DNA from 3 places in the Comamonas resistens genome. Region 2 is predicted to be linked to each of the others. Evidence: predicted binding sites of a transcription regulator. Region 2 holds the regulator's gene; each other region holds the start of a gene.
What was found. The regulator FNR, encoded in region 2, switches genes on or off when oxygen is low (the NO sensors DNR and NnrR bind a similar motif). The targets are predictions, from matches to a motif close to TTGATNNNNATCAA.
Positions count from the first base shown of each region.

Region 1 (6,203 bases), 690 kb from region 2:
GTCCGTCCCGCACAGAATCTTGTATCTACATACGCCGGCAGCGGCAATCGGCATGGCAGAATGGTTCACCTGTTTTGGAGTCAGTGCCTGCGCTGAACTGCAAAACCGCAATCCGCGCCGTGGGCCACATCGGCAGCGCTACCTGATCGGAACGCTGCCACCGTGCTAGCTTTTGCAGCCACCCTGCAAGGCAGCGCGCGCGATTGCCAACCCGCCGTGCCGGTACCGCATGGCGCAGGTCTCTTCGGTAAAGACAAATACCCATTGATGGCGGAACCACCCTCCCCGATCATCGAAAAGCCCACCTTCCGTGACTTGGCCCCAGGGCCAGGAGCGTTCCTATTCCCGCATATCCCGAATATTGCGCACTGAGACACTCCGACCTGACAGCCGTTCGCGTCCGTTTTCTCACCCCGCCATAAGCCGGGTGCCGAGGCCGCCGCACACCCTTATCGTCTCTGGAGCTTCTTTTTCATGTTTCGCCAACTGATCACCTGCACCGCCATGGTTGCGGCCACCGGCCTGAGCTTTTCCGCTGCCGCACAAGACCCCGTCAAGGACTACCCGAACAAGCCTGTTCGCATGATCGTTCCCTTTCCGCCAGGCGGAGGCACAGACATCCTCTCTCGCGTGATCTCCAACAAGCTCACCGAAGTCAGCCACTGGACCGTGGTGCCCGACAACCGCGCAGGCGCGGGCGGCACCATCGGCATCACCGAAGCCGTGAAGGCCGCCCCCACCGGCTATGACATGGTCATGGGCCAGAAAGACAATGTGGTTCTGGGCCCCTATCTGTACAAAAGCCTGCCCTGGAACCCCACCAAGGATCTGACGCCCGTAGCCCATGTGGCCTACACCCCCATCGTGATCGCCACGGCTGCCAACTCGCCCTACAAGACGCTGGCCGATGTAGTGGCCGCCGCCAAGAAGAACCCCGCCAAGATCACCTATGGTTCTCCCGGCAACGGCACCAGCATTCATCTGGCTGGCGTGATGCTGGAAAAGGCCTCGGGCATTCAGCTGACCCATGTGCCCTACAAGGGCTCCAACCCGGCCATGATGGACGCGCTGGCCGGCAATGTGGATCTGCTGGTGTCTTCCGTGCCTTCGGCCATCGCCCAGATCAAATCGGGCAAATTGCGCGCCATTGCCGTGACCTCGGCAGCCCGCTCGTCCTCGTTGCCCGATACGCCCACCTTGGCCGAATCCGGCCTCAAGGGCTTCAACGTGAGCACCTGGTACGGCATCTTCATGCCCAAGAACACGCCGACACCCATCGTGAACAAGGTCAATGCCGAAGTGAACAAGCTGCTGGCCATGCCCGAAGTCAAGGAAGCCATCCTGACCCAGGGCGCCGAGCCACAGGCCATGAGCGTGGAAGCCTTCGACAAATTCTTCCAGGCAGACTTCAAGGCCAACAAGGCTATCGTTGAGGCTTCTGGCGCAAGCATTCAGTAACCCCCTGAGCCGCTTTGCTGCTCCCCCCTAAAAGGGGGACGGCAGCATCGCCGCGAGGCGGCTCTTGCTTGCTGCCCTGGCTTGGGCCGTGACAGTTTTATAGACTGCGCCCAGTGGACCAAATCCACTCTTATAAAAAGAAAGACCTCTTGCGAGGTCTTTCTTTTTATCGCCATGGGGAATATGCGCTTATTCGCGCACAACCAGAACGGGAATCTTGACGGCGCCCAGCACGCGCTGGGTGACGCTGCCCAGCATCAGCTTTTCCAGGCCACGGCGGCCCTGAGAACCCATGACGATCAGATCGGCGCCCACGCTGTCCATGGTGTTGACGATGCCGTCGTGCACGGCATGACCTTCGCCAACCAGGGTGTTCACGTTCACGCCTTCGGCTTCCATGATGGATTTGACGGCGTCGAGGGCCGTGTTGGCTTCGGCGGTCGCTGCGCTCAAGTATTGCGACTGGCCATAGGCGAAATCGGCGCCTACACCGGTGAAGGGATAGGGGTCGACCACGTACACCGCCGTCACGGCACTGCCAAAGACCTTGGAGAGTTCCGCAGCCTTGCGTGCCGCCAGCAGCGAAGGTTTGGAGCCATCAACCGGAACCAGGATGTGATTGAACATGGACATGAGCTTCTCCTTTTTGGGTAGCTTGGCGACTCTGCATGCAGGTGCCGCCGTTTCAACAAAGCGAGTCTGCTCCCATCATGCCCCAGCGTCCTGACCTGCATCAACCCCGAAGGGAAATCAGAGGCGCAATGGCTCAGAGGCAGACATGAGCCGCGTCATAGGCATAGCACTTGTCCAGCAGCTTGTGCGATTTATCGGTAATGGTGATGCGAGAGCCGTCGGGGCGCAGCAACGAGACATACTTGAACGCGGGCTCATTGGGCTGGCTTGGCGCATCGCGGCGCACCGACCAGTCTTCCCTTACCGGACCCGATGGCAGCTCCAGCATCACCTGGATTTCCTTGGTGTCGTCAGCCAGACGAATGCACTTGGCACCATCGACCACCGAGACGGCGCCTGCCGGTGCGGCCAGTCCATAAGGGCATTCCTGCAAACCATGAATCGGCACTGCCTCGTCGTTCACCGTGATTTCCAGACCATTGCGAAAGTAGATCGTGGGCTCCTTGAAGGAGGCCTTTACGGAATGGTCTTCAGAAGGCGTGCAGGCTGCGATGGCAGCCAGAGCGGCAAGCGAGGTCAGAAAAAAAGCAGGAAAACGTTTCATGCAGAAAATCGGCTGCACACGATGCGCAGCCCGGGCCTGTTGGAGTTGGTGTGAAGAGTCGCCTGAGGTTGTTCGCCGGGTTTTCTTGGCTTGACAACATCAAGGTGGCGCATCATGCCGCAGAAATGCGTGACTCTTTGTTAACTACACACCTAACATTTTTGTTCAGGCCACCTGTTCTTCAGCGCCTTGAAAGTTGCCGCGCCTGTAGGTCAGCACCAAGGTATCGCGCACGCCACTCTCGCCCAAAGGCTGGATGGGCGTGGTTTCATGAATCATGCGGGCATCGTCGAGCAGCAGCACAGACCAGGGCTCGGTCAAGGTGAAACGCTGGCCGCTAGGACCGGTTGCCTCAAAGACACGCGTCTCGCCACCCTTGACGCCCTGGCGCTGTACCACCACCACCACCACCAGGTCCACGCCATCGCGGTGAGCACCTTCCGGCGTTGGGCGGCCTATGCCATCCGCCGTGTCGATACGGAACTGGTGCGCCTCTACAAACCATTGCTCATGCTGGCCCGCCGGGCAGAACACCTCGTCCGACAGCTCGGCCAGCGACTGCAGCATTTGTGCCCAGACCTGGCTTTGCACGGTTGCCGCCTCCATGGGAGCAAACAGGCGCTGCATGCCGCCGTGCAAGGCGTTGTATTCCACCGGCTGCCAGTGCGCGCGGTGCGGCACCTGGCTCAGATCGTCTGACCTGGCGACAAAGCAGGAATGGCGGCGGCGTCGATAACGACCTCCATCCTTGAGGAATTCATCGGGTGGCAGCGTCTGCCAGTCGGCACTCAAGGCCTGCAGCTCCTCGAGATTCACGCCCATCCATTGCGCAAAATCATCGGGCTTCAGCACGGCAAAACCCTGAGCACGCAGGGACTGTGCGGCGTCGCAGGCCGCTGTGTAGGGAGGAAGAAACGAGATATGCGCCATAAGGTCGGCTAGCTTACTCCTGCAGGCGCCCCGGAAGCCCGGGTGCAACAGCAAAATTTACGCAAGGCTGCATCAACCAAATTGCATGGATGAAAAAACTGCCTGCACCCCCTCGGGAGTGCGGCAGCCAAAGGCGGGCACCAGGTCCGGGGCCCGCCGTTCATCACCACGGTGATGAGAGCAATGCAAATGCCGAATTACACCAGGGGCAGGCCTACATAGTTTTCGGCCAGCGAGGTAGAGCCGGCCTCGGAGTGGACGATGTAATCCAGCTCGGCTTCCTGCACCTTGGTATTGAATTCGCCCTCATTGGGGAAGTTGTGCAGCATGGAGGTCATCCACCAGGAGAAGCGCTCGGCCTTCCAGACGCGGCGCAGGCACTGTTCGGAGTAACGGTCGATGCCGGCTTCGGACTTGTCTTGGTAGTACTCCGTGAAGGCCTGCGACAGATAGCCAACGTCGGAAGCAGCCAGATTCAGCCCCTTGGCGCCGGTGGGAGGCACGATGTGCGCAGCGTCGCCCGCCAGGAACATGCGGCCGAAGCGCATGGGCTCGGTCACAAAGCTGCGCAGCGGTGCAATGCTTTTTTCCAGCGATGGGCCGGTCACCAGATTGGCACGGGCCTCGGGGTCCAGGCGCTTCTTGAGTTCTTCCCAGAATGCCTCATCGCTCCAGTCCTCGACCTTGTCGGTCAGCGGCACTTGCAGATAGTAGCGGCTGCGCGTGGCGCTGCGCTGGCTGCACAGCGCAAAGCCGCGCTCGGTGTTGGCGTAAATCAGCTCGTGCGACACGGGAGGCGTATCGGAGAGCAGGCCCAGCCAGCCAAACGGATAGACCTTCTCGAAGGTCTTGATCTTGTCCTGGGGGGCACTGGCGCGGCAGATGCCGTGAAAGCCGTCGCAGCCGGCAATGAAGTCACATTCGATTTCATGCACCTGGCCGTCTTTTTCGTAGCGCACCTTGGGCTTGTCGCTCTCGAAATCCACGGGCTGCACATTGCTGGCCTCATACACCGTGGTCAGACCCTCTTCGGCACGCACTTCCATCAGGTCGCGGGTCACTTCGGTCTGGCCGTAGACCATCACGCGCTTGCCGCCGGTCAGGCCGTTCAGGTCGATGCGGTGACGCTTGCCCTTGAACAGCAGCTCGATGCCGTCATGGGGCAGACCTTCCTCATTCATGCGCTTGTCGGCGCCAGCCTTCTTCAGCAGGTCGACGGTCACCTGCTCGAGCACACCGGCGCGGATGCGGCCCAGCACATAGTCGGCGCTGCGTTGCTCGATGATGATGTTGTCGATGCCTGCCTTGTACAGCAGTTGGCCCAGCAGCAGACCCGAGGGACCTGCACCGATGATGGCGACTTGTGTGCGCATGATGTATGACTCCTTGTTATGGCTCAAAACCTCGTCAACCGGCTCGCTTGCAATAGCGGTTGCGACATGCCTGCAAGACTAAGTTTTGTGCTGCATCAAGGCACGGGGTTCATGCACTTGTTTGCGCGATAATCGCACAACAAGATCGATAATCGCACAAAACCCTCACCCTACCCTGCCATGACAGACCGCAGCCCCGCCTCCATCGCACCCGCAGACTTCATTGCTGGCCTGGCCAAAGGCCTGGCCGTGCTGGAGAGTTTCGACACCGAGCGCCAGCGCCTGAACGCCACCATGGCCGCGGAGCGTGCGGGCATCACAAGAGCCGCAGCGCGCCGCCACTTGCTGACCCTGGCCCATCTGGGCTATCTGGAAACCGATGGCAGCCACTACTGGCTGGCGCCCAAGGTGTTGCGCCTGTCCGGCAGCTATCTGGCTTCGGCCCGGCTGCCACGCATCGTCCAGCCCATATTGCACCGCCTGGCCGCGCAGACCGGCCTGTCGTATTCCTGCGTGGTGCGCGAAGGGCGTGAGGTCGTCATCGTGGCGCGCAGCGCCGTTCATGAAAAAGGCGAGCGGCTGATGGCCCACGGCCTGCATCTGGGCACGCGTCTGCCCGCACATGCCACATCCACCGGCCGCGTGCTGCTGGCATCGCTATCGCCCGTCGAGCTCGATGAATGGCTGCGCACCTATGACCTGCCCAAGCTGACCGCGCACACGGTCACCGATATCGATGCCCTCAAAAAAGTGCTGGACGAGGTGCGGCGCCTGGACTACTGCCTGGCGCAGGAAGAGCATGAACTGGCCATTCAGGCCGTGGCCGTGCCGCTACGCGATATGCAGGGCCGCACCGTCGCCGCTCTGAATATGGTCACCTCGGCCAAACGTATGAGCGGCCAGGTCATGCAGCAGGAAATCCTGCCCTTGCTGCAGGAAGGCGCGCGAACGCTGCGCCCGCTGGTCTGACGCTATGTTTTTAAAAGCTGCTGGCGCTTGATCAGCATGAATTTCAGATGCCTGAGAGTCTGAGTTCATTGCACCTTCAGCGCCAACAGCCCTCATATCCATAGCAAACACTATGAATGTGCGCAGCCGGACCGCCAGGGGATCGCCGGGCTTGAGGCCTAGATATGCCCGCTCTCCACAGAACAGACCTGCACACTGAGACGACGCAGCAGTTCGGCCGTGCGGCGAATCAGCGG
Region 1 covers NZ_CP125947.1:2,805,929-2,812,131, forward strand. Annotated here, with positions in the region: gene QMY55_RS13125 (Bug family tripartite tricarboxylate transporter substrate binding protein) at 475-1,458, shown strand; gene QMY55_RS13130 (universal stress protein) at 1,648-2,085, opposite strand; gene QMY55_RS13135 (hypothetical protein) at 2,225-2,695, opposite strand; gene QMY55_RS13140 (2OG-Fe dioxygenase family protein) at 2,861-3,625, opposite strand; gene pobA (4-hydroxybenzoate 3-monooxygenase) at 3,823-4,998, opposite strand; gene QMY55_RS13150 (IclR family transcriptional regulator domain-containing protein) at 5,179-5,967, shown strand; gene QMY55_RS13155 (LysR family transcriptional regulator) at 6,126-6,203, opposite strand, start outside.
Region 1: QMY55_RS13130 (universal stress protein) is a predicted target of FNR. The motif match lies at 2,182-2,195, and genes of this name have one in related genera.

Region 2 (6,203 bases):
CGAAGAACCAGCCCAGCGCGGTGACATGGAAGCCTTCCTCCTCCAGCACCAGCAAGCCGTTGGCCTGCATCTCTTGCAGCGCCTTCATCTCCGGGGCGAAATATTCACGGAAGTTGATCAGCCAGGCCTGTTCCATGGGCTCATACAGCACAGCGCCCTGGCACATCACCGCCATGATGACAGCACGGCGCACCATGTCGTCGCGCGACAAGGCCAACCCGCGCTGCACGGGCAACTGGCCGCTGTCCAGAGCGTCGTAATACTCTTCCAGCGTCTTGACGTTCTGGCTGTAGGTAGCCCCCACTTTCCCGATTGCAGAGACACCAAGCGCAATCAGATCGCAGTCAGGCTGGGTACTGTAGCCCTGGAAATTGCGGTGCAGACGCCCCTGGCGCTTGGCAATGGCCAGAGAGTCATCGGGCAGCGCAAAGTGGTCCATGCCCACATAGACATAGCCGCCGTCCATGAATGCATCGATCGCGCTGGAGAGCATATTGAGCTTGTCCTGCCCCATGGGCAGGTCAGCAGACTCAATGCGACGCTGTGGCTTGAAGCGCTCGGGCAGATGGGCATAGGCATAAAGCGCTATGCGGTCAGGGCGCAAGGCATTGACCTGCTCCAGCGTACGCGCAAACGATTGAGGCGTCTGCTTGGGCAGACCATAGATCAGGTCCACATTGATGGACACAAAGCCCAGCTCGCGCGCTTTTTCCACCAGGGCAAAGACCTGCTGTGCCGGTTGCTCGCGATGCACGGCTTTTTGCACATCGGGATCGAAATCCTGCACGCCAAAGCTCAGGCGGTTGAAACCCATTTCCTTCAGCGCCTGCAGACGCTCGTTGCTCACGGTGCGAGGGTCCACCTCAATCGAATATTCACCCGCGGGGTCCAGCTTGAAATGCTCGCGCATCAGCGCCATCAAGGCACGCAGCTCGTCGTCGTTGAAAAACGTGGGCGTGCCGCCGCCCAGGTGCAACTGGCTGACAACCTGGCCCTTGCCGCAATGCTCGGTATGCATGGCGACTTCGCGGCGCAGATAGTCGAGGTACTGCGCCGCTTTCTCGTGATGCTTGGTGATGATCTTGTTGCAGGCGCAGTAGTAGCACAGCGACTCGCAGAACGGCACATGGACATAAAGGGACAGCGGCAGCGCGCGGGCAGCCGAATGTGCCTTGCGCTGCTGCAGTGCCAGGGTATAGTCCTCAGGGCCGAAAGCCTCAACAAAACGGTCGGCTGTTGGAAACGACGTGTAGCGAGGCCCCGGAATATCAAAACGGCTTAGCAATTCGGGCGTAACTGCGGTCATGGCTCTTAGTCAGGGTGCACCCACACTGCAGAGGACACCGATATCGAGCTTCTCTTCAGCCTGACCGGATGCCCGTCTTGTTGCAGCGAGCGCGTGTTTTTGGAATCAGTGTCTTCACTGTGCCCCAAGGCAAACCCCTTGTCCTTGATTCACATCAAGGGATAACAAGGCAAGTGCTGCGACAATTTGATCCATCTCATTACCAACCTAGAGGTCAATGAACGGCGCGGCCTCACTCCCTGTGCGTCCGCACCGCTGCTGCAAGCCATGAATCTTCAGACCATCAAAGCATCCTGCTCCAACTGCAATCTGCGTGAACTGTGCATGCCCATGGGCCTGGACGATGAGCAAATGGAGCGCATCGACGAAATCGTCGCCACGCGCCGCAAGATCAAGCGTGGCGGACTGCTGTTCCGCAACGGCGAGGAATTCACTTCGCTGTACGCCATCCGAACCGGCTTCTTCAAGACCTGCGTGGCCACCGAAGACGGTCGCGACCAGGTCACCGGCTTTCAGATGGCCGGTGAAATCATCGGCCTTGACGGCATCGTCAACGACCATCACACCTGCGACGCCGTGGCGCTGGAAGATGCCGAAGTCTGCGTCATGCCTTTTGACAAGCTCGAGCAGCTCTCGCGCGAGGTGACGGCCCTGCAAAACCATGTGCACAAGGTCATGAGCCGCGAAATCGTGCGCGAGCATGGCGTGATGCTGCTGCTGGGCAGCATGCGCGCCGAAGAGCGCCTGGCCGCTTTTGTGCTGAATCTGGTGCAGCGCCTGGCTGCCCGCGGCTTCTCCAAGTCGGAACTGGTGCTGCGCATGACCCGGGAGGAAATCGGCAGCTATCTGGGCCTGAAGCTGGAGACCGTGAGCCGCACCTTCTCCAAGTTCGCCGAAGAAGGCATTGTGGAAGTCAAGCAGCGCCACTTGCGCATTCTGGATACCGAAGCGCTCAAGCGCATTGTCAACAGCCAGCAATGCCAGAGCTGATCTACTAACCCTCAAAAGAACAAAGCCCGCTTACAGCGGGCCTTGTTCTTTTGGAAAGCTTGTCAATCGGCCAAAGGCTCGGAGACGATGCCGTTGTTCAAATCCTGCGCCGAGCGCGCCAGGCTGCGCGTCATCAGACTGCAAAGCAGCATGACCAGCCAGAAGGCGAAGAATGCTGCCGTATAGACGGCGCTGCGCGACCATTCCAGTGGCGACCCCATCCAGTGCACATCCATCGGGTCAACAAAGGCAAAAACCACCATTTCCAGGACTGCGGCGGCCAAAAATGCGGGCCATGCAATCCACATCCAGCGCTGAGTGTCCATCACGAATCTCCTTGGGCTGCGGGGAGCGGTGAGGACATTCTGCACATTGCCGGGCCGAACTGACCAGCCCCTTGCGGGCAAACACCGAGAAACCCAGGCACGGGAATTCTTTAATTGATAGCAGCCAGCGCCTATTAAATCTTCACTTCATAGGTGTCGTTACGCAAAACATAGACTCTACTTGCGCAAGGCGCTTTGAATTTCAGAGCATGCTCCATGAAAAAAGGCCGCTGGGCGGCCTTTTTTCATGGAGTGCTGTGCCCTGCAACCCGGCATCAGCGATCTGTAGGGTGATCTTGTGCAGGCGTTGCCGCATGATTGCGCCCGGTCAGTGCCGGGGCCAGGCTTTTTTGTGATTCGCTCATGCGCTGGTTGATCTCGATGCCATGACGATAGTAATCGGGGTCGATCACGGGGTCAGGCTTGCTCATGGCGATATAGGCCGTGACCAGGCCTGCGACGACCACAACGGCCGGGCCCGCCAGAACCAGCCAGACATGGGCGAACTTCCACCAAGGCTTGCCGTCCTCGGGATGCTGTGGTTTGGCTGCGCTTGCCGCACGTGCTGCGCTTGGGGTTGTTGCCGACATGGCGGATCTCTTTCAATGTGGAACTTTGCCAGTGCGGCGCATCGCCAGATGCGCAGCGCCAGCCAAGCTATTGTTGCGGATAGTCGATAACCTTGCCGTCTAGCGCGGCACCAGGAAAACAGCCTTCTCGGACACGCGCCCACCTTGGGCCTGCACGGCATCCAGATTGAAATGGATGGTGTGCGAACCAGGATCGGCCGAGCCATAGGGAATCTGCAGACGCACGGCAATGCCACGTGTCTCCGCTGGGCCTACGGTCACTTCCTGCTCGGAAGCCACCTCCAGATGATCCAGGCCCACGGCGCTGATGCGGTAGTTCTGCTCGGTCTCCGTGGCATTCATGATCTGCAGGCGGTAAACGTTCTCCAGCTTGCCTCCGGCCACGATGCGCGACAGCGCCGCCCGGTCACGGATGACGTCCACCTTCACGGGTTCACGCATCGCCAGGCTGGCAATCATGGCGGCACTGAGTGCCACCAGCACCGAGGTATAGATCAGCACACGCGGACGGAAGATGCGGCGAATCATCTGCGCATGCTTCCATGCCTTGGACACGGCATTCTGCGTGGTCAGGCGGATCAGGCCGCGTGGATACTCCATCTTGTCCATCACGGAGTTGCAGGCGTCTATGCACAAGCCGCAGCCAATGCACTCGTACTGCAGCCCGTTGCGGATGTCGATACCCACGGGACAGACCTGCACGCAGAGCTTGCAGTCGATGCAGTCGCCCAGACCTTCGGCCTTGTAGTCACTGCCCTTCTTGCGCGGACCGCGCCCCTCGCCGCGCTCTGCGTCGTAGCTGACGATCATGGTGTCCTTGTCGAACATGGCGCTTTGAAAACGTGCATAAGGGCACATGTATTTGCAGACCTGCTCGCGCATATAGCCGGCATTGCCATAGGTGGCAAAACCATAGAACAGCACCCAGAAAATCTGCCAGTTGCCACTCAGGGCCAGCAACTCGACACCCAGTTCACGGATGGGCACGAAATAGCCCACGAAGGTGAAACCGGTCCACAGGGACAAGGCGATCCAGAGGAACTGCTTGAGCGACTTCTTCCAGATCTTCTCGAAAGTCCAGCCGCCCTTGTCGATGCGCATACGGGCACTGCGATCGCCTTCGACCTTGCTCTCGATCCAGACAAAAATCTCGGTATAAACGGTCTGCGGACAGGAGAAACCGCACCACAAACGCCCTGCGACCGCCGTAAACAGGAAAAGCGCCAACGCGCTGATGATGAGAAGACCGGTCAGATAAATGAAATCCTGCGGGTAAAGCACCAGCCCGAACAGGTAAAAGCGACGCGCTTCAAGATCGAAGAGCAGCATCTGGCGCTCGCCCCACTGCAGCCAGGGCATACCGTAGAAGAACAGCTGCGTGAGAAACACCATGATCCATCGCCAGCGCGCGAACACGCCACGGATGGACCGAGAGTAGACCTTTTGCTCGGAAGCAAACAAAGGCACGTAGTCAGGACTGCCGTCCTTGGGCTCGGGTGTGATCGGGATGATCTTGCGCGGTTTGCCTGGCTCGCCGGTCATCGCAGTTCCTTCATATTTTTGTAATTACTGAAATATCCAATGCGAAAAAAGCGGTGCCGCAAAGCACCGCTTTTTCACTCAAATCATTTCTGGGTCTGTGTGTTGGAGAGACTCCACACATAGGAAGCCAGTACGGCGATTTGCGCCTCTGTCAATTTTTCCTTCTGGGCCGGCATTTCATTGTGCTTGCCGTTGTTGACGATGTTCATGATGGCTTGCTCACCCCAGCCATGCAGCCACACATCGTCGGTCAGGTTGGGTGCACCCATGGCCTGGTTGCCCTTGCCGTCCATGCCGTGGCAGGCTGCGCAAGCCACGAACTTGGACTTGCCCAGAGACGCCTTGACGGCATCGTGCGGGCTGCCCGACAGGCTCAGCACATAGTTGGCCACGTTGCGCACGTCTTCTGCAGTACCCACGGCGGCTGCCATGGGAGGCATGATGCCGATGCGACCGTTGGTGATGGTTTCCTTGATCTTGTCGGGTGTGCCGCCATGCAGCCAGTCACCGTCTGCCAGATTGGGGAAGCTCTTGCTGCCGCGTGCGTCAGAGCCATGGCACTGTGCGCAGTTGTTCATGAACAGACGCTCGCCGACGGCCATGGCCTGAGGGTCCTTGGCCATTTCTTCGGTGGGCATGCTGGTGAACTTGGCGTACAGAGGTTCCAGGTCCGCCTTGGCCTTGGCCATTTCCTTTTCGTAGGCACCGGTCTGGCTCCAGTCCAGTTTGCCGTTGAAAGCACCCAGACCCGGGTAGGCTGCCAGATAGGCCAGGCCAAAGACCACGGTGATCACGAACAGACCCATCCACCACTTGGGCATGGGGTTGTTGAGTTCACGCAGGTCACCGTCCCAGACATGGCCGGTCGTGTTGTCGCCGGAGGAGACAACCTTCTTGCGGGCCACCACAATCAGCAGCAGCAAGCAGCCCAGAATGCCAATCAGCGTGATGGCGGCCACATAGACCGACCAGAAATTGTTGATGAAATCGCTCATGAGATGTTCTCGTTATGGTGGTCAGACTCAGTCTTCCTGCAGGAAGGGAAGCTGAGCTGCTTCGTCAAAACGGGCTTGGTTGCGGCGGGCATAGGCCCAGCACCAGATACCGATGAAGCAACCCATCGATGCCAGCGTGGCAACGATGCGCATGGTGGTGATATCCATTTCCAGCCCCTCTCTCTTACTTGACGGCGCGGCCCAGGACCTGCAGATAGGCAATCACTGCATCCATCTCGGTCTTGTCCTTGACTTCGGCCTGAGCACCGGCGATTTCCTCATCGGTGTATGGCACGCCCACCTTGCGCAGTGCGCTCATGCGCTGGGCCACCACGGCGTCATCCACCTTGCTGGTTTCCAGCCAGGAGTAGGCAGGCATATTGGACTCGGGCACCACGTCACGTGGGTTGTTCAGGTGGATGCGATGCCATTCGTCGCTGTACTTGCCGCCCAC
Region 2 covers NZ_CP125947.1:2,113,671-2,119,873, reverse strand. Annotated here, with positions in the region: gene hemN (oxygen-independent coproporphyrinogen III oxidase) at 1-1,306, opposite strand, end outside; gene fnr (fumarate/nitrate reduction transcriptional regulator Fnr) at 1,574-2,296, shown strand; gene QMY55_RS09925 (hypothetical protein) at 2,359-2,622, opposite strand; gene QMY55_RS09920 (FixH family protein) at 2,898-3,212, opposite strand; gene ccoG (cytochrome c oxidase accessory protein CcoG) at 3,312-4,754, opposite strand; gene ccoP (cytochrome-c oxidase, cbb3-type subunit III) at 4,838-5,749, opposite strand; gene QMY55_RS09905 (cbb3-type cytochrome oxidase subunit 3) at 5,777-5,917, opposite strand; gene ccoO (cytochrome-c oxidase, cbb3-type subunit II) at 5,934-6,203, opposite strand, start outside.

Region 3 (6,203 bases), 200 kb from region 2:
GATCACCATGGTGGGGATGTTTGTCCAACTGGTGACTTTGTAATGCGAGATCAGCCGCCCAGCCAGCTCCCTGTCCCAACGCGGCATGATCAGCAGGGTAGCGCCCAGATAAATGGCGCTGTGCAGCACTGAAACCAGGCCCGTGATGTGGAACATGGGCACTACCCCCAGCACCACATTTTCGCTGGTGCCATTGCCCCAGGCAGCACTGGCGACCGCGTTGTGGTTGAGACTTCGGTGTTTGTGCATGCAGCCTTTGGGCTGGCCGGTCGTTCCGCTGGTGTATGGCAGCACGGCCAAATCGTCACGCCCCACGGTATGGGCCGGTGGCTCATCCTGGCAAGCAAGCGCATCAGCCCAGGCATGCACCTGTCCGTGGCTGAGTTGCGCGGGCTCGTGCTCGCTCAGCAGCCAGTGATGCCAACTCTGCGGCGGAGCATCCAGCCCCTGAACATTGGGATCAAAACCTTCGGTGAAGCGGGTCACCACCATATGCGACAGTTGCTGCTCTTGCGGCAGCGCGTTGCTGGCCTTGGCCAGCGCCTGCGCCAGATCGGCCGAGGTGATGGCTACCTTGGCGCCTGAGTCGGTGATGTAGTGCTTGAGTTCCTCCGCCGTATTCATGGGGTTGACCGGAACGACCACAGCATTGGCGCGGTAGATGGCGTAATGCGCCAGCACCAGTTGGGAGGAGTTTTGCATCAGCAAGATGACGCGATCGCCCTTGCCCACCCCCAGACTATGCAGATAGGCCGCCATGCGCTGCGTACCCTCGCACAGTTGCTGGTATGTTGTCTTGCGCCCCAAAAACACCAGCGCGGTCTTGTCCGGATAACGGCACGCGTTGATGTGCAGATTCTCCCAAACGCTGGAAGCGGGAACGGTAATGGAGTGCGGCAGACGAGCAGGCCAGAATTTGTAGTGAGAGGACATGGGCTGGAGCATGAGTCGGTGAGAACGCAGGTACTGCAATACAGCACGGGAACAGTCATAGTCCTGACGGACTAGAGCATCGATTGCCTAGGCTAGTGCGCCAGCACCTTGGTGGCATTCGGGTAGGCCACTAGAGCCCGTCACCAAAGTGACCTCGCTAACGGGTTCACCCCTCGGCAAGCAATCCCCCTGACGGCCAGCACGCCGTGCATTTACCATGCAGCCATGTCGCATGAATCCCGCCTGCAGCAGTCGCTGCGTCAATTGCTTCTCAGCCAGCGCACTGCGGCCCTGGCCGTGCAACCTCTGGCTGATTTCATCAATGTCTCAGCCCTGCCTGCGCCGCAGATTTCCATGGTGCCTTGGGCCTGGGATGCAGAGTTCTTCACGCTGATCATTCATGTCAGCGGCCTGGCCAGCCACACGCAGGCCATGGAACAACACCCGGCAGTCAGTCTGCTGATGACGGCCACCGAACAAACGGGCCAGGGTGTGCATGCGCTGGAGCGGGTCAGCATCCAGGGTGTCGCTTCCACTCCGCCTGAGGGTAGTGTGCTCTGGCAAGGTGCCCGCAAGGCTTATCTGGCGCGTTTTCCCGAGGCCGAGCCTATGACGGCGCTGGGCGATTTTCGTTTTGTCTGCATCACGCCACAAAGCGGCAGGCATGTCGCTGGCTTTGGCGCGGCACGCGATGTGGACGCGCAAGATCTGATTGCAGCCCTTAACCCGGCGGCCTAGTCTTTGCTGGTCCGACCTGGCTTAGTCTGGCGCACATGCTCTTCAACCAGTTCCATGCAGGCCAGAGGCTGGCCCTGCACCAGGGCCTGAACATGGTCCTGCCAGATCTGCCCCTGCTGCTCCACGTTTGCGTCCAGAAAGCACTGCAGCATCTGCTGCGGATCTGCACAGACCTGATAGTGATAAGGATTGCGCCGCAGGCATGCCGCGCGCAGATGCAGGCCCAACGCCTCCCACGTCACCGCCCGGCCTTGCAGGCGCTGCCACTGATGCAGCAGCTCATGGGCGAAGACGCCAGCCACCACAGGGTGGGCAAGCCGCAGCGGCTTATGCGGGTCCCTGTGCTCAAAAAAGCTGCGCGGCAGATAGATGCGCCCGCCGCCCAGGGACAGCGCGCGCCTGGTATCGCCCAGACGCCGCACATGCAGACGCATGCCGGGCAGCAACTCATCCAGCGCAGTGCCGAAAAGCCGCTGTACGAATCCGGCCTCGACCGGCATCAGGCTTCGCCGCCAGAACATCATGCAACAGGCCACGGGCAAGGAAGATTTCGCATCTCGGAGACTCCTGGCACGTTCTAGAACTCGAAGACCTGGCCCGGCTGCGGAAGCTGCACCGAGAAATGCAGGCGCTCGTGCAGCAGCGTGGCCAAGGCCAGGGAGGCATGCGGCTCTCCATGCACCACAAAGGTCTGCTGCGGCGGGCGGGTGAACGCGGCCGCCCAGTCCAGCAGAGCTTGCTGGTCGGCATGGGCCGAAAAGCCGCCCAGGGTATGGATGCCGGCACGGACTTCCACTTCATCACCAAGCAGGCGCACCTGCCTGGCACCGTCGACCAGCCTTCGACCTAGCGAACCATCGGCCTGATAGCCGCAAATCACCACTGCACACTCGGGCCTGGACAGATTGTTCTTCAGATGGTGCAGCACCCGTCCCGCGTCGCACATGCCGCTGGCCGAGATGATGATCGCGCCGCTCTTGATGCGGTTGAGCTTGATGGAGTCCTCCACATCGCTGATGAAATGAATGTGCGGCGACTCCTTGAGTCTCTTGACGCTGCCCAGCAACTGTCTGGCCTCCTCGTCGAACACGTTGAAATGCCGCAGCGTGATATCCGTAGCTGCCACCGCCATCGGCGAATCCACAAATATCTCTACCGGCGGCAGGCGCTGCTGCTGGATCAGCTGCAGAAAGTGATAGAGCAGCTCCTGCGTGCGCCCCACGGCAAATGCCGGGATGACCACATTGCCATGGGGAACCGTGCGCGTGACCACATCGACCAGCTCTTCCAGGGTATCGCCAGTACTCTTGTGCTGCCGGTCGCCATAGGTGGACTCGATGAGCAGCAGATCAGCGTCCGTGATCGGCGTGGGATCGCGCAGGATCACCCGCCCCGGCTGGCCCAGATCGCCGCTGGCCACCAGCTTGCGCGAGCCGCCATGACCATCTGCCAGCCATAGCTCCACAATGGCCGAGCCCAGAATATGCCCGGCATCCTGAAAACGTACCGTCACCGCAGGATGAGGTTCAAAGCGCTGTCCATAGGCTCTGGCCTGGACCTGCTCCAGCGTGCTCGCCACATGGGCCAACGAATACAGAGGAACCGTCGGCTCGCGCTCGTGCCCTCGGCCTTCACGCCGGCGCCGCGCCGCCCGTTCGGCATCCATCATCTGGATATGGGCGCTGTCCTTGAGCAAGACCTCGAGCAAATCCTTGGTGGCCAGAGTGGCATAGATGGGGCCCTTGAAGCCCTGAGCCACGAGCTTGGGCAACAAGCCGCTGTGATCGATGTGCGCATGGGTCAGAACGACGAAATCCAGGCTTGCAGCATCAAAGGCAAAGGCTTGCTGGTTGTGCTCGTCGGCCTCGCGGCCGCCCTGGGCCATGCCGCAGTCGATCAGAAATCGGCAACTATGCGCCTCGACCAGAAAACAGGACCCCGTGACCGATTGCGCCGCACCGTGAAAAGTGATGTTCATGAAGCATCCATTGACGATCCACATGGACCGTCAATGAATCTAGCACCACTGGCGCCTGCGCTGCCAGAGCCTCAAGTCTTGCCTTGATGCCCATCAAACCGCGGAGCCTGCCTGGGCGCTGCAAACACCGGCTGGCTCAGCAGCAGGAGTCACAAGCCGGCAAACCGCCCGCCAGGGCGGACAGGACAGCTCTCGCCTCAGCTGCTGGCCGCCACGGACTCGCCGCTGTCCCAGCCTCCGCCCAACGCGCGAATCAGCGCCACCGTGGCCGTGTACTGCGCGGTGCGCACCTGCAAGGCCTGGCGCCGGTTGCGCAACTCGTTGCGACGTGCATCCAGCAGCTCCAGCTGGCTCACCAGACCGTTGCGATAGCGCACGTCCGAAAGGTGCGTGGCCCGCTCGGAAGACTGCACGGCCTGCCCCAGCACGCGGGCCTGGCCCGAGAGCAGGCGCAAGGCACTGAGCTGATCCTCCACATCCCGAAAGGCTGCGAGTACCTGGCCGCGCTGGGCCGCCACGGCGGCTTCCAGGCGCGCACGGGCCCCCTCCTCCTGCGCGGCGCGCTGGCCGCCGTCGAAGATGGGCAGCGACAGCAAGGCGCCTATGCCCCAGGAGCGCGCCGACCACTTGAACAGATCGCCCAGCTCCGGCGAGGCATAGCCGCCATTGCCCGTGAGCGTGATGGCCGGAAACCATGCGGCCTGGGCCACGCCCACGCGCGCCTGGGCCGCCAGCACGGATGTCTGAGCCGCCGACACATCGGGGCGGCGCGCCAGTACCGTCGCGGGCACGCCTGCCGGAATCACGGGCAGCGTTGCCAGCACAGGCTGCGAAGCCAGCGTGAAGCCAGTGGCGACATCCCCCACGAGCACGGCCAGCGCATGCGTGAGGGCCGCCTGCTGGCGCTCCAGCGCCAGTGTCTCGGCCTCGGTGGCCGAAACCTCGGTCTGCATGCGCGCCACGTCCAGCTCGGCTGCATCGCCGGCGCGGAAGCGCTTCTCGATCAGCGTCAGCGTCTCGCGATAGGCCGCCAGACTCTGCTCGACCAGCTGGCGCTCGGTCTGCAGCGAACGCAGCTGCAGATAAGTCTGCGCCACATCGGCCTGCACCATCAGGCGCGTGCTCTGCAGCAAGGCCTCGCGTGCATTGGCATCCTCGCGTGCCGCTTCGCTGGCCCGCGACAGGCGGCCGAACAGATCCGCTTCGTAGGAGAAGTTCAGGCCGGCCGTGACCAGTGTGGCGGGTTGCATGCCGTTCGCCGTGTTCGCACCGGCCTGACGCGCGGCACCGCCCGCAGCCCCGATCTGCGGCTGGCGCTGCGCATCGGCCGAGCGCAGCAGCGCGCGGGCTTCGGCCAGGCGCGCCGCAGCGGTCTGCACATCGGTATTGGCTTCACCCGCACGCTCCACTAAAGCGCTGAGCTCGGTGTCGGCAAATACCCGCCACCAGGCACCGCGCGGCTGGGCCTCGGCCGGGGCGGCCTGCGTCCAGCCCGCGGCTGCAGCCTGGGCACTGAAGCTTGCGGGCACGGCAACGCCGGCATGCTCGGCCACCGTGGGCGGTGCGCTGGCGCAACCCGCCAGCACCAAGGCTGCCGTCAGCGCGCTCAGGAACGGCATCAGGGATCGAATGCCTTGCATCGTTTTCATATCGGAATCCATGGTTGATTGGGGCTTATTCGTCATGGCCGCGTGGCGCAGCAGGCATGGGCAGGGCCGAGGCGCCGTGACCGGGCTCGCTGATCGGCGCCACATGACTGCCATGCTGCTGCAACGGGCGGTTGCCGGCCAGACGACGCAGCACCACATAGAACACCGGCGTGAGGAACAGGCCAAAGGCCGTCACACCGATCATGCCGGCGAACACCGCCACACCCATGGCGCTGCGCATCTCGGCTCCCGCGCCCGTGGACAGCACCAGGGGCAGCACGCCCATGACAAAGGCCAGCGAGGTCATGAGGATGGGGCGCAGGCGCAGGCGGCTGGCTTCGATGGCGGCCTGCACGGGCGTGCGGCCCGCAAATTCCAGCTCGCGGGCGAACTCCACGATCAGGATGGCGTTCTTGGCCGACAGCCCCACGAGCACGATGAGCCCGATCTGCGTGAACACATTGTTGTCGCCGCCGCTCAGCCACACGCCCGTCATGGCAGCCAGCAGGCCCATGGGCACGATGAGGATGATGGCAATCGGCAGGGTTAGGCTTTCGTACTGCGCCGCCAGCACCAGAAAGACCAGCAGGATGGCGATGGGGAACACCAGCACGGCGGAATTGCCGGCCAGGATTTCCTGGTAGGTCAACTCGGTCCACTCGAAGCCTATGCCGGGCGGCAGGGTTTCGGCGGCAATGCGCTCGACGGCGGCCTGGGCCTGGCCCGAGGAGAAGCCGGGCGCAGGACCGCCATTCACGTCGGCGGCCAGAAAGCCGTTGTAGCGCATGGCGCGTTCGGGCCCGAAGCTGGGTTCGAGCTTCATCAGCGCCGACAGCGGCACCATCTCGCCTGTGGTGGAACGCACCTTGAGCAGGCCCACGTCTTCGGCGCGCGCCCGGTAGGCT
Region 3 covers NZ_CP125947.1:2,317,368-2,323,570, reverse strand. Annotated here, with positions in the region: gene QMY55_RS10860 (long-chain fatty acid--CoA ligase) at 1-933, opposite strand, end outside; gene QMY55_RS10855 (pyridoxamine 5'-phosphate oxidase) at 1,159-1,671, shown strand; gene QMY55_RS10850 (hypothetical protein) at 1,668-2,195, opposite strand; gene QMY55_RS10845 (MBL fold metallo-hydrolase RNA specificity domain-containing protein) at 2,249-3,649, opposite strand; gene QMY55_RS10840 (efflux transporter outer membrane subunit) at 3,847-5,310, opposite strand; gene QMY55_RS10835 (efflux RND transporter permease subunit) at 5,324-6,203, opposite strand, start outside.
Region 3: QMY55_RS10845 (MBL fold metallo-hydrolase RNA specificity domain-containing protein) is a predicted target of FNR. The motif match lies at 3,733-3,746, and genes of this name have one in related genera.